DNA from 3 places in the Nonomuraea sp. NPDC003754 genome. Region 3 is predicted to be linked to each of the others. Evidence: predicted binding sites of a transcription regulator. Region 3 holds the regulator's gene; each other region holds the start of a gene.
The links. The regulator LexA, encoded in region 3, represses DNA repair genes until DNA is damaged. The targets are predictions, from matches to a motif close to TCGAACANNTGTTCGA.
Positions count from the first base shown of each region.

Region 1 (4,060 bases), on a different contig from region 3:
ACGAGGACGGCGCGCGCAAGGTCTTCCGTCTCATCGACGCGCTCGAGGACAGCGACGACGTCCAGAACGTCTACGCGAACTTCGACGTCAGCGACGACATCATGGAGAAGCTCGACGCCTGAAAACGGCTCGCGGCGGATGTCCCGCAGTGCGTAGGTTGACCTGCTGTGGAAATTCGTGATCTGAGCCCGGACGACCTCGACGCCGTCCTCGACACCCGCAAGCGCTCCTTCGGCCCGTTGCCCGCCGACCTCGCCGACAACTGGCGCGCAATGGCGCTGGCCACCCTGGAGCAGGGACGCTTCCTCGGCGTCTTCGACGGCTCGAGGGTGGCCGCCGCCGCGCGCCTGCCTGGTTTCACCCAGTGGTGGCACGGCAGGCCGCAGCCGATGGCCGGGGTGGCGGGTGTGGTCGTCAACCCCGAGGACCGCGGACGCGGCGTGGGCAGGCGGCTCATGCGGGCCGTCCTCGGCAGGGCGGCCGAGCTGGGCGAGGCCGTCTCGGCCCTCTACCCGGCCACCACGCCGATCTACCGCTCGCTCGGCTGGGAGCACGCGGGCGCCGAGAACGCGGTGACCCTCGCTCCCGAGGCGCTGCGCACCATCGGCCCGGCCGAGCAGGTCAAGCTGCGCAGGATGGGGCCCGACGACGTCGCCGAGGTGATCGCTATCCTCGGCCGCGTCCACGCCGCCAACCGCGCCAGCGGGCCCATCTGCTGGGACGAGGCCGCCTGGCGGCGCTACCTCGACGAGGATGACGACTTCCGCTACCTGGCCGACGACGGGTTCGTCGCCTACCGATGGGACGGGGGCGACATCGCCGTCGACAACCTCGTCGCCGGCTCGGAGGCGACCGCCCGCGCGCTGTGGGCCATGGTCGGCACCTCCTCCTCGATCGCCAAGAAGGTCACCGCCGTGGTCGCGCCGAACGACCCCGTGCTGTGGCTGGTGCGCGAGCGGGCCAAGGAGCAGGTCAAGCAGACGAGGTGGATGTTCCGGGTCGTGGACGTGGCCGAGGCGATCGCCAGGCGAGGCTTCCCGTCGGTGGTCTCGGCGCACGCCGTGATCACGGTCGACGACCCCGAGCGCCCGGCCAACAGCGGCACGTGGCGGCTGGAGATCTCCGGCGGCTCCGGTACGGCCGGCGCCGCCACGGGGCAGGGGCCGCGCTTCACCGTCAACGGCCTGTCGGCGCTGTACGCCGGGATCCCGACCTCGACGCTGCGCCCGGCCGGCCTGCTGACCGGCCCGGAGGAGTTCGACGAGGCGCTGGACGCGGCGTTCGCCGGCACGCCGTACATGATCGACTACTTCTGATCGTCCGGCTCGGGCCCGCGCCCGCCGGGCGGCGCCGTGGAGCGAGGCGCGTTCGCCGTGCGCCGCCCGCCCAACCAGGGTAGAGTTCGCTGCCGAACAGATGTTCGGCAGCGAACGGAGGGCGGGCCGTGCGGGTGATGGGCGTCGACCCAGGGCTGACCAGATGCGGCCTCGGGGCCGTCGAGGGCCGCCCGGGCGCGCAGCTCAAGCTCGTCGCCGTCGGCGTGGTGCGCACCTCCGCCGACGACGAGCTCGGCGCCAGGCTCGTCGGCATCGAGCGCGGCATCGAGCGGTGGCTCGACGACGTGCGGCCCGACGCGGTGGCCGTCGAGCGCGTCTTCGCCCAGCACAACGTCCGCACCGTGATGGGCACCGCGCAGGCGGCGGGCATCGCCGTGCTGTGCGCCGCCAGGCGCGGCCTGCCGGTGGCGCTGCACACGCCCTCGGAGGTCAAGGCCGCCATCACCGGCAGCGGCACCGCCGACAAGAAGCAGATCGGCACCATGGTCACCAGGCTGCTGCGGCTGGCGGAGATGCCCAAGCCCGCCGACGCGGCCGACGCCCTCGCCCTGGCCATCTGCCACGTGTGGCGCGGCGGCACCCAGAACAGACTGGCCGAGGCGCTGGCCAAGGCATCGAGAGGACGTGCGCTGTGATCGCGTCGGTTTCCGGGGTCGTGGCGGCCGTCGCGCCCGACTCGGCGGTGATCGAGGTCGGCGGGGTGGGTGTGCTGGTGCACTGCACACCCGGCACGCTGGCCACCCTGCGGGTCGGCGAGCCCGGCCGGCTGGCCACCTCGCTGGTCGTCAGGGAGGAGTCGCTCACCCTGTACGGCTTCGCCACCGACGACGAGCGCACGGTCTTCGAGCTCGTCCAGACGGCCAGTGGCGTGGGCCCGAAGCTGGCCCTGGCCATGCTGGCCGTCCACACGCCCAACTCGCTGCGCGTCGCGGTCGCCTCGGCCGACCTCAAGGCGCTGACCAGGATCCCCGGCATCGGCCAGAAAGGCGCCCAGCGCATCGTGCTGGAGTTGAAGGACAAGCTCGGCACGCCCGAGGAGGCGGTCAACGCCGCGCTCAACGGCGACGCCGCCCTGCCGCTGTGGCGCGAGCAGGTCCACTCGGGTCTGGTCGGCCTCGGCTACTCCACCAGGGACGCCGACGAGGCGATCGCGCTGGTGGGGCCGCAGGCCGACGCCGAGGTGGCCGCGGGCCGGCAGCCGCAGGTGGCGGTGCTGCTCAAGGCGGCGCTCAGGGCGCTGAGCGTCCGATGAGGCCGGCGGTGGCGGGAAGCGGGCGCCCCGGCGGCGGGGAGATGGCATGAGCATCGAACGTGACCTGGTCTCGCCCGACGCCGAGGGCGACGAGCTGCAGATCGAGGCGGCGCTGCGGCCCAAGCGCCTGGCCGACTTCATCGGCCAGGCGCGCGTGCGCGAGCAGCTCTCGCTGGTGCTGGAGAGCGCGCTCAAGCGGAACCGGCCGCCCGACCACGTGCTGATGAGCGGCTCGCCGGGGCTGGGCAAGACCACCCTGGCCATGATCATCGCAGCCGAGCTCGGCGCCCCGCTGCGGATCACCTCGGGCCCGGCCCTGGAGCGCGCCGGCGACCTGGCGGCGATCCTGTCGACGCTGACCGAGGGCGAGGTGCTGTTCATCGACGAGATCCACCGGATGGCCCGCCCCGCCGAGGAGATGCTCTACCTCGCGATGGAGGACTTCAGGGTCGACATCATCGTCGGCAAGGGCCCCGGCGCCACCGCCATCCCGCTGGAGATCGCGCCCTTCACCCTCGTCGGCGCCACGACCAGAGCGGGCCTGCTGCCGGCGCCGCTGCGCGACCGGTTCGGCTTCACCGCCCACATGGACTTCTACGAGGTCGCCGAGCTCGAACAGGTGCTGCGCCGCTCGGCCGGGCTGCTCGGCGTGACGCTGCCCGAGGAGGGCGCCCACGAGATCGCCAGGCGCTCGCGCGGCACGCCCCGCATCGCCAACCGGCTGCTGCGCCGGGTGCGCGACTTCTCCGAGATCCGCTCCGACGGCGTCATCACCCGCGACGTCGCCTCGGCCGCGCTCAACCTCTACGAGGTCGACGCCGAGGGACTCGACCGGCTCGACCGGGCGGTGCTCGGCGCGCTGCTGCGCAAGTTCGGCGGCGGCCCCGTCGGGCTGTCGACGCTCGCCGTGGCCGTGGGGGAGGAGCCGGAGACGGTCGAGGTGGTGGCCGAGCCGTTCCTGGTGCGCCAGGGGCTGCTGGCCCGCACGCCGCGCGGGCGGGTCGCCACCACCGCCGCCTGGCTTCACCTGGGCCTCACCCCTCCGCCGGAGGCGCCCTTCTGACCGAGACGCCCGCCGCCGGGCCGGGACGGCAGGACCCGGCCGCCGGAAACGCCACGAAACGGCGCGGTCACAGAACGGTTGCAAGCATTGCGAATTGGGAACTTCCCCGCGCGCCGAATCGCTGCCTCGTTGCCGGGTTTCGCAACAACCGCCTACACTCCGTGGCTTGGCTGGCTGTGTAAGCTGATGGGCTGAGCGGCGCGGCCCCTCGACGCAACGCATGGAATTTCCGGCTCGACGCCGGTGTCATCATCTTGACAGACGATGGAAGGTCGCCCTCGTGGACTCAGCAACGCTTATGAACATCCTGCCGCTTGTGCTTCTGGTGGTGGTGTTCTACTTCCTGCTCATCAGGCCGCAGCGCAAGCGGCAGCAGGAAGCCGTTCAGATGCAGAACTCGCTCGCGCC
Region 1 is NZ_JBSGJX010000050.1:55,662-59,721, reverse strand. Features, by position in the region: gene ACWEVS_RS39655 (YebC/PmpR family DNA-binding transcriptional regulator) at 1-122, shown strand, start outside; gene ACWEVS_RS39650 (GNAT family N-acetyltransferase) at 168-1,316, shown strand; gene ruvC (crossover junction endodeoxyribonuclease RuvC) at 1,445-1,972, shown strand; gene ruvA (Holliday junction branch migration protein RuvA) at 1,969-2,589, shown strand; gene ruvB (Holliday junction branch migration DNA helicase RuvB) at 2,636-3,652, shown strand; gene yajC (preprotein translocase subunit YajC) at 3,969-4,060, shown strand, end outside.
Region 1: ruvC (crossover junction endodeoxyribonuclease RuvC) is a predicted target of LexA. The motif match lies at 1,409-1,424, and genes of this name have one in related genera.

Region 2 (4,060 bases), on a different contig from region 3:
CAGGGCGCGCATCGAGGAGATCACCGCGGCTCGCCTCGACGACATGGAGCGCGCGGGCCCGCCCGCCGACCTGGTGCGCACCTTCGCGCTGCCGATCCCCTCGCTGGTGATCTGCGAGCTGCTCGGCGTGCCGTACGACGACAGGGAGCAGTTCCAGCGCGACACGACCGAGCTGCTGCGGCTGGCGAACTCGCCCGAGCAACTGACGGCCAAGGTCGGCGACCTGATCAAGTACGTCTACACGCTGGTCGCGCGCAAGCGGGCCGAGCCGGGCCACGACATGCTCACCGGGCTGGTCGACAGCGGCGAGCTGAGCGACGACGAGATCGCCGGCATGGGCTTCCTGCTGCTGGTGGCGGGTCACGAGACGACCGCCAACATGCTGGCGCTCGGCACGTTCGCGCTGCTGCAGCACCCCGAACAGCTGGCGCTCGTCCGCGACGACCCGTCCGTGATCGACAACGCGGTGGAGGAACTGCTGCGCTACCTGTCGATCATCCACTTCGGCGCGACGCGGGCCGCCGTGGAGGACGTCACGATCGAGGGCACGCTCATCAAGGCGGGCGACTGCGTCGCGGTGTCCATCCCGGCCGCCAACCGCGACCCCGCCCGCTATGCTGACCCTGCCGTCCTCGACGTGCGGCGGCCCGCGGGCGGGCACCTGTCCTTCGGGCACGGCATCCACCAGTGCCTCGGGCAGCAGTTGGCCAGGATCGAGATGCGGGTGGCCTACCCCGCGCTGCTCGGACGCTTCCCCGCCCTGCGGCTCGCCGTCCCCGTGGACGCGGTGCCCATGCGCTCGGACATGAGCATCTACGGCGTGCACGCACTGGAGGTGGCGTGGTGAAGGTCAAGGCCGACAGGGACGTGTGCATCGGCGCGGGCATGTGCGTGCTGACCGCGCCGCTGGTGTTCGACCAGGACGAGGAGGAGGGCCTGGTCGTGCTGACGTCGGCAGAGGTGCCGCCGGAGGCCGAGGACGCCGTGAGCCGTGCGCTCACCCTGTGCCCCTCCGGCGCCATCACCCGCGTCGATCCGTAGGCGGCCTTCGGCCCTCATAGCGCCGGTCCGAGGGCGCCCCCGGCCATCGCGTCGATCTGTAGGTGCCCTCGGTCATCGCGCTGATCTGTGGGCGCCCTCGGTCATCGCCTGCTTCGGGCACCCTCGGGTGTCATCCCGCTGATCCGTGGAAGCCCTCCGTCATCGCCTACTCGATGGGCGCCCTCGGTCATCGCCTGCTTTGGGCGCCCTCGGATGTCACTGAGCCGATCTGTGGGCGCCCTTCGCGAGTTCGTCGCGCCGATCGGCAAGTGCCTCGTGGGCGCCATCGTCCCGGCGACCGAGGAGTCCTTCGACGTCGACGCCGCGCCGATGTACGGAAGTCCCATAGGTGGTGCCATCGCTGCGGCGATGCGCAGAGACCCGCAGGTGGTGGCGCCGCCGTGCCGAGGCGCGGGAGTCCTCGGGCGGCATCGCCCGCGTCGATCCCTCCAGCGGCTCTTGGCGTACCTTCAGCGATCTCTCAACGATCCCTCCCGGCCTCTTGGCGTGCCTCCAGCGATCTCTTGGCGGTCCCCTCCGGGGCCTCTTGGCGTACCTTCAGCGATCTCCCGACGATCCCTCCCGGCCTCTCGGCGCGCCTCCAGCGATCTCTTCGCGGTCCCTCGGGGGCCTCTTGGCGGTCCTCCTGTGGCATCGCCCGGTGTCCCGGTCGCTCCGCGTGTCGCGCTCGCCCCGCAGGTCAGGCCCCATGATCGAACCTGTGTTCGCCAATCGGTTGACATTCAAGGTCATCGAAATTATGTTCGACGGAGTGACGTGAGACTCGCGGCTCGCGTCGAAGAACCTGGTCGCGGGCTCCCGCCACCCCCATGCGGGGCCCGCGGTCGGGTTCCACGGGCGAAAGGCGCGTCCTCGTCGTCGGCGGAGACGAGCGGGCGCGCCTTGACCGGACGGGGAGAGGGGAAGCTCCTCGTCCGGTCGCCCGGCGGAAATGTCGGTGGCGTCTGCGAGTGTTGGCTCCACCGACGGAGACGCCGGGAGCCGCCACGACCCCTCAAAGGAGGCTGGCATGACGACAAGGCTCAGCGACACGCACGGGCCCCGACTGTCGCCCGCAGTCAGGGCGCACCTCACCGAGTCACGCACCTGCTTGGCCGACGCCGTGACGGCCCGTACCCCCGCCACCCGCTACGTCGCCGCCCACCTCGCCGCCCTGCGCGCGGCGGCGGCGATCCTGGCCGCCCGGCCCCGTCCGATGGAAGGGCGCAGGCGCCGGCTGCGCAGTGCCTGGGAGCTCCTGCCCGAGGTCGAGCCCAGGCTCGCCGAGTGGGCCGCCTACTTCTCCGTCAGCGCCGCCAAGCGCGCGGCCGCGGAGGCGGGCATGGTGCGCGGCGTGACCCTCGCCGACGCCGACGAGCTCCTGGCCGAGGCCGAGACGTTCGTGTCCATGGTCGAGGAGATCCTCGGCGTCGCCGGGCAGCCCGCCCTTCCCGTCAGCGTCCCGCTGGCGGGCTGAGGGCCGCACACCCGGTCTCAGTCGCGGCTGGTCGCGTCATTCTCGTCGGTGGGAGGATGAACGCCCAGCCGGCCGTCCGGCTCGATCCCTCCGCGAGCCGGACCTCCCCCTTCCACCCCACGCGTTCACACCCCCGCTCCCGCTCCCGCTCCTGCTACCGCTCTCTGTGCGCTCGTCCTCCCGCACACAGTGGTCTCCGGTGTCATGAGGCGCTGAGCGTCATCCGGTCCCGCGCACCGTTTGCTTGAACTCCGGGCAGGCGACGAGCGGGTCGTGCGTGCACGAGGCCGCGTGGCGCAGGCTGTCACGCATCCGGGTGAGCTGCGCGATCCGGTCGTCCAGTTCGCGCGCCTTCTCGGCGATCCGGTCGCGCAGTGCCTCGTCGGACGGCTTGGCGTCCAGCAAGCGGCCGATCTCGCCCAGGGAGAACCCCGCGCTCCTCGCGCAGGCGATCAACGCCAGCCGGTGGAGCGTGTCAGGCTCGTACGCGCGTCTGAGCCCGTTGCGCCCGGTCGCCCTGATGAGCCCCTTGCGCTCGTAGAACCGCAGCGCCGAGGCCGCCAGCCCCGACCGCTGGGCCACCTCGCCGATGTCGAGCAGCATTCTTCGTACCCCTTGACTTGAACCGCGATTCAAGTCGCAGTCTAGGGGCATGATGAAAGTTCACCATCTGAACCTTGCCTCCATGCGCACCGTCGACCCCACCTACGACGGGCTCGCCCCAGCCCCCGCCGTCAGCCACGCCCTGCTGGTCGAGACGGACGCCCACGGTCTCGTCCTGGTCGAGACCGGCCTCGGCGTCGACTCGGTCGAACGGCCGGAGGAGGTGCTCGACCCGGAGTGGGTGGAGCTGGTCGCCCCGAGCCTCGACAGGGGCGAGACCGCGCTCCGCCGCATCGCCGACCTCGGCCACGATCCCGCCGACGTGCGCCACATCGTGCTCACCCACCTCGACGTCGACCACGCGGGCGGGCTGCCCGACTTCCCCGAGGCGACCGTCCACGTGATGGCGGCCGAGCACGCGGCGGCGATGTTAGGGGCGCCGAGCCGCCGCTACCGTCCCGCGCACTGGTCGCACGGCCCCCGCTGGGAGCTGTACGCCACGGGGGAGTCGTGCGAGGAGTGGTACGGCTTGGCGGGCGCCCAGCCGCTGCGCGGGCTGTCACCGGACTTCCTGCTGGTGCCGCTCGGCGGTCACACGGTGGGGCACGCGGCGGTGGCGGTCAGGGACGGGGACGGCTGGTGGCTGCACGCCGGCGACGCGTACTTCTACCACAAGGAGATCGACCCGGCCGGGGCCGAGTCGCACCCGCTGTTCGACATCGTGCAGTTGGACTCGCAGGTGGACGGCGAGCTACGGGTGGCCAACCAGGCCAGGCTGCGCGAGCTCGTGCGCGACCACGCCGACGAGGTGCGGGTGTTCTCCGCGCACGACCCGTGGGAGTTCGCCAGGCACGCGACACCCGCCTGACGCGCCCCGCCTCGCGCCCCGCCCCCCGCCCCGGCCCGCGACGGTCTCAACCTCACGCCCCGGCCCGCGAC
Region 2 is NZ_JBSGJX010000017.1:70,168-74,227, reverse strand. Features, by position in the region: gene ACWEVS_RS22070 (cytochrome P450) at 1-847, shown strand, start outside; gene ACWEVS_RS22065 (ferredoxin) at 841-1,041, shown strand; gene ACWEVS_RS22060 (SAV_6107 family HEPN domain-containing protein) at 2,072-2,518, shown strand; gene ACWEVS_RS22055 (MerR family DNA-binding protein) at 2,738-3,121, opposite strand; gene ACWEVS_RS22050 (MBL fold metallo-hydrolase) at 3,204-3,989, shown strand.
Region 2: ACWEVS_RS22060 (SAV_6107 family HEPN domain-containing protein) is a predicted target of LexA. The motif match lies at 1,794-1,809, and genes of this name have one in related genera.

Region 3 (4,060 bases):
CGCCCGGAGAGATCGCCGCGGCGATGGTCCACAGCGTGTCGCCCTTCTCCACGATCACCCACGGCAGGCCCGCGTGTCCCGCACTCGTCGTCTCCTGAGCCATCGCCCAGTTGGTCGCCTTGGCTCCGAGCACGAACCCGCCCAGGGACAGCACGGCGAACAGCCCCACGACCGCGACCCTGCCTCGCCTGGTCAGCCTCATGGGCGCCGTGAGCCGCACCGACTTCCTCGCCTGTCGCTCCCCCGCCAACTTTCGTGGTTGTCGCTCCGCCGCCGACCTCCTCGCCTGTCGCTCCCCCGCCGACCTTCTTGGTTGTCGCTCCCCCGTCTGCCTCCTCGACGGTCGCTCCTCCGGCGCGACCACCCGAAGCGCTCCCCGCCTGCGGCGCGCGCCCGACCGCGGCCGCCTGCCACGACCCGCACCAGACCGTTGCTCCTGCGCGCGGACCGTTCCAGGCCTTTCCCCCGCCCCCGCCTCGACGACCTGCGCCCGGCGAGCCGGACCCGCGACCGCCTGCCCCACGCGACCCGAGCCCCCGCCCACCTGGCCCGTGCGTGCCCGGCCAGAGAGCTCCTGCCCCTCCCGAGCCGAACCCGCGACCGTCTTTCCTATGCGAGCTCGACCGGAGACTGGCTGCCCCTCCCACGCCGAAGCCGCGGCCGTCTCTCCCGTCCGAGCCCGGCCGGAAACCGACCGCCTCTCCCAAGCCGAACCTGCGGCCATCTCTCCTACGCGAGCCCGACCCCGGAGCGACTGCCCCTGACCATCGCGGCTCGAACGCGTCGCCCCTGCTCGTCCAGGGCTTGCGAGCGCCTCCCGCACAGGGCGTGCCCCCGGTCCCGGTTCTTTCGTCTGCAGGTTCGCGGTCGGCGTGTCGCCCGGCCGACCCCTACCGGCCTGTGCGTGCGCGGCGTCAGGGGGAGCCTCGCGCCCTTGTGGTGTGGGCCTCCCGGGACCGCCGTCCATCGCGCCAGGTCGCCGCCTGCCCCGAAGCCGCCACCCGCCACGCAGGCCGCCGCTCTTGCCCCTTGACGTGAGCCGCTGCGGCTCGCGCCCGCCACGCGCCACGTCACCGCGACCCGTCCCACCCGACCGGCCGTCACCGCGACCCGTCCCACCCGACCGGCCGTCGCCGCGCCCCGTCCCACCCGACCGGGCATTTCCGCGGCCGGTCCCACCCGACCGGCCGTCTCCACGCCCCGTCCCGCCCGACCGGCCGTCTGCGCGTGCCTTCCGCTCTCGCCTGCCGTTCATCGCCGCCCCCGTATCTGTGCTGTCGTCTGCCGGGCCGGGCGTCCCCTCCCGCGCGACCGGCCCCGCCACCCCCTGGTCGCGGACGACCCGCAACCGCCCGCCTCCTGCCCCGCGTGGTCCCGTGGACTGTCCGCCCGATGCCCCTCGCGACCCGGCAAACCGTCCACCCCCAACCTCGCGCGGCCCCGCGGGCCGTCCGCCGATCTGCTTGTCCTGGCCTGCCGTACCTCGGGGTGGAGGGACCAGGCGGAGGCGCCGGTCTCCTGGTACGGCAGGGCGCCCGCGCTCCTCCCTGGTGATGTCGGCGATCAGGGTGAGTTGCTCGTCTTGGCCGGTCGAATCTGTCGTCGTGGTCGCCCGCACTGATGACCTCCCGCCACCGTCGACCCAAGGAAAAGGTCAAACAAAGATCAGTGAATCGAACACGGTGTCGATCGAACTCCCGTACGATGTTGTACACCACGTCACCGACGATTTCGAGGAAGACTCGAACAATTGTTTGAAGTTGATCTCCATCGGCGGTACGGTCGCTGTGTGCGACATGAAGACCACGGACCGGAAGGGTGGGCCGGTGAGGCAGGCCGCCGGGCGAGGAGGAAAGCATGAGCGAGCCGAATGACGGCAACGGCGTCAGCGACCTTGCGGTCCGCCGTCGCGACTCACTGGGCCTGACGCCCAGGCAACGCAAGATCCTTGAGGTGATTCGCGACTCCGTCCAGCAGCGCGGCTATCCGCCGTCCATGCGTGAGATCGGCGAGGCCGTGCAGCTGACCAGCACGTCCAGCGTGTCTCACCAGCTGACCGCGTTGCAGCGCAAGGGCTACCTGAGGCGTGACCCGCACCGCCCTCGCGCCCTTGAGGTGAGGCTGCCGGGTGAGCCCGTGCTGTGGGTCGACCCCGATGCCAGCGAGGTCGAGTCGCAGGTGAGCAGGCCGACGGCCGCCTACGTTCCCCTGGTCGGTCGCATCGCCGCCGGTGGCCCCATCCTCGCCGAGGAAAGTGTGGAAGACGTCTTCGCGCTGCCCAAGCAGCTCGTCGGCGAGGGCACCCTCTTCCTCCTCCAGGTCGCGGGTGACTCGATGATCGAGGCAGCGATCGCTGACGGCGACTGGGTGGTCGTACGGCAGCAGCCGGTGGCCGAGAGCGGTGACATCGTGGCAGCCATGATCGACGGCGAGGCGACGGTGAAGACGTTCAAGCGCAAGGACGGCCACGTCTGGCTGGTGCCGCACAACGCCAACTACGACCCGATCCCCGGCGACGAGGCCAGCGTCCTCGGCAAGGTCGTCGCAGTCCTGCGCCGCCTCTGACCGCATCTCGCCGCTCGATCGGCCCTCACCTTTCCCGAGGGTCGATCGAGCCGGCGTAGCCCTGGCCGGTGGGACCGACACAGCCCTGCCCAGTCCGGAATGCCGTGTCGCATGAGTGTCCGTCGCTTCCGCACGCCGACGCCCGGAATGGCTTGTCGCCTGGATGTACGCCGCCTCCACATGCCGACGCCCACGCGCGGATCCCGGCTCCTACCCGCGAGCGACGCCTTCGGGCGGAACATCACCCGACCCGCGACCCACGTTGCGCACGGAGCAGCGACCCGACCGGCGGCCCATTCGTGCACGTCGGCGGCCGGATGCCGACGGGCCGGGTGGAGCCGTACCCATCGAGGGGCGCGCGTCCGAACCCCAGCCCACAGTTCGGAGAACGGACTGGCCATCACTTCATGCGTTGGTGCGAGGGCTCTTCCAGGCATCCCGCTATCCGGACTCGGGCGCGAGCTGGTCGCACAGAACCCTCCGACACCCGGCGACACCGATGCGTTCGATTTCCGGCAATCCCGGCCCATCGGACATTTCCCGGGTCTGGGTGACACTGATCGGGTGGACGACTTCTTCCCCCCGCCCGCCAAGGACGGCCTGAAATGGGCGAGCGCCGGTCCCGATGTCATCGCCTGCTGGATCGCCGACATGGACTTCGCCACCGCTCCCCCGATCGTCGAGGCACTCCAGCGGCGTGCCCGCGGGGACCTCGGCTACCCCACCTGGGCCGCCGACCCGCAGGCCGGACCGCTGGCGGAGACCTTCGCCGAGCGCATGCTCACCCGGTACGGCTGGCCCGCCGACCCGGCAGCCGTCCGCACCTTCTCCGATCTCAACCAGGCGCTCCAGGTGGTCCTTCACCTCGCCACCGAACCCGGTGACAGGATCGCCATGCAGGTTCCGGCGTACCCGCCCTTCCTCGGCACGATCGAGGAGATGGGCCGCACGCTGCACACCGACCTGGCGGATCTGGCCGGCTGCCGCGCGCTCGTCCTGGTCAACCCGCACAACCCCACAGGAAAGGTCTTCACCAGGGACGAGCTCACCACCGTGGCCGAGCAGGCCGAACGGCACGACGTGCTGGTCATCGCCGACGAGGTCCACGCCGACCTGGTCTACTCGCCCGCCACGCACATCCCGTTCGCCACGATCCTGCCCGAACGCACGGTCACGCTGACCTCCGCGACCAAGGCCTTCAACCTCGGCGGCATCCGCTGCGCGCTGGCCCACGTCGGCTCGGCACGGGTCCGCGAGGCGCTCCATTCGCAGCCCGCCTTCCTGTACGGCGGGGCGAACATCTTCGGCGTCGAGGCCACGGTCGCCGCGTGGAGGCACGGCGACGGGTGGCTGCGCGACACCATGGCGGCCCTGGACCGCAACCGGCGTCTGATCGCCGAGCGGGTGCCGGGGTACGCGATGCCGGAGGCGACCTATCTGGCATGGCTGGACATGCGACGGCCGGGGATGGCGGAGGCGCTCGAGAGGGAGGCGC
Region 3 is NZ_JBSGJX010000018.1:17,801-21,860, reverse strand. Features, by position in the region: gene ACWEVS_RS22725 (LysM peptidoglycan-binding domain-containing protein) at 1-202, opposite strand, end outside; gene lexA (transcriptional repressor LexA) at 1,858-2,565, shown strand; gene ACWEVS_RS22715 (MalY/PatB family protein) at 3,130-4,060, shown strand, end outside.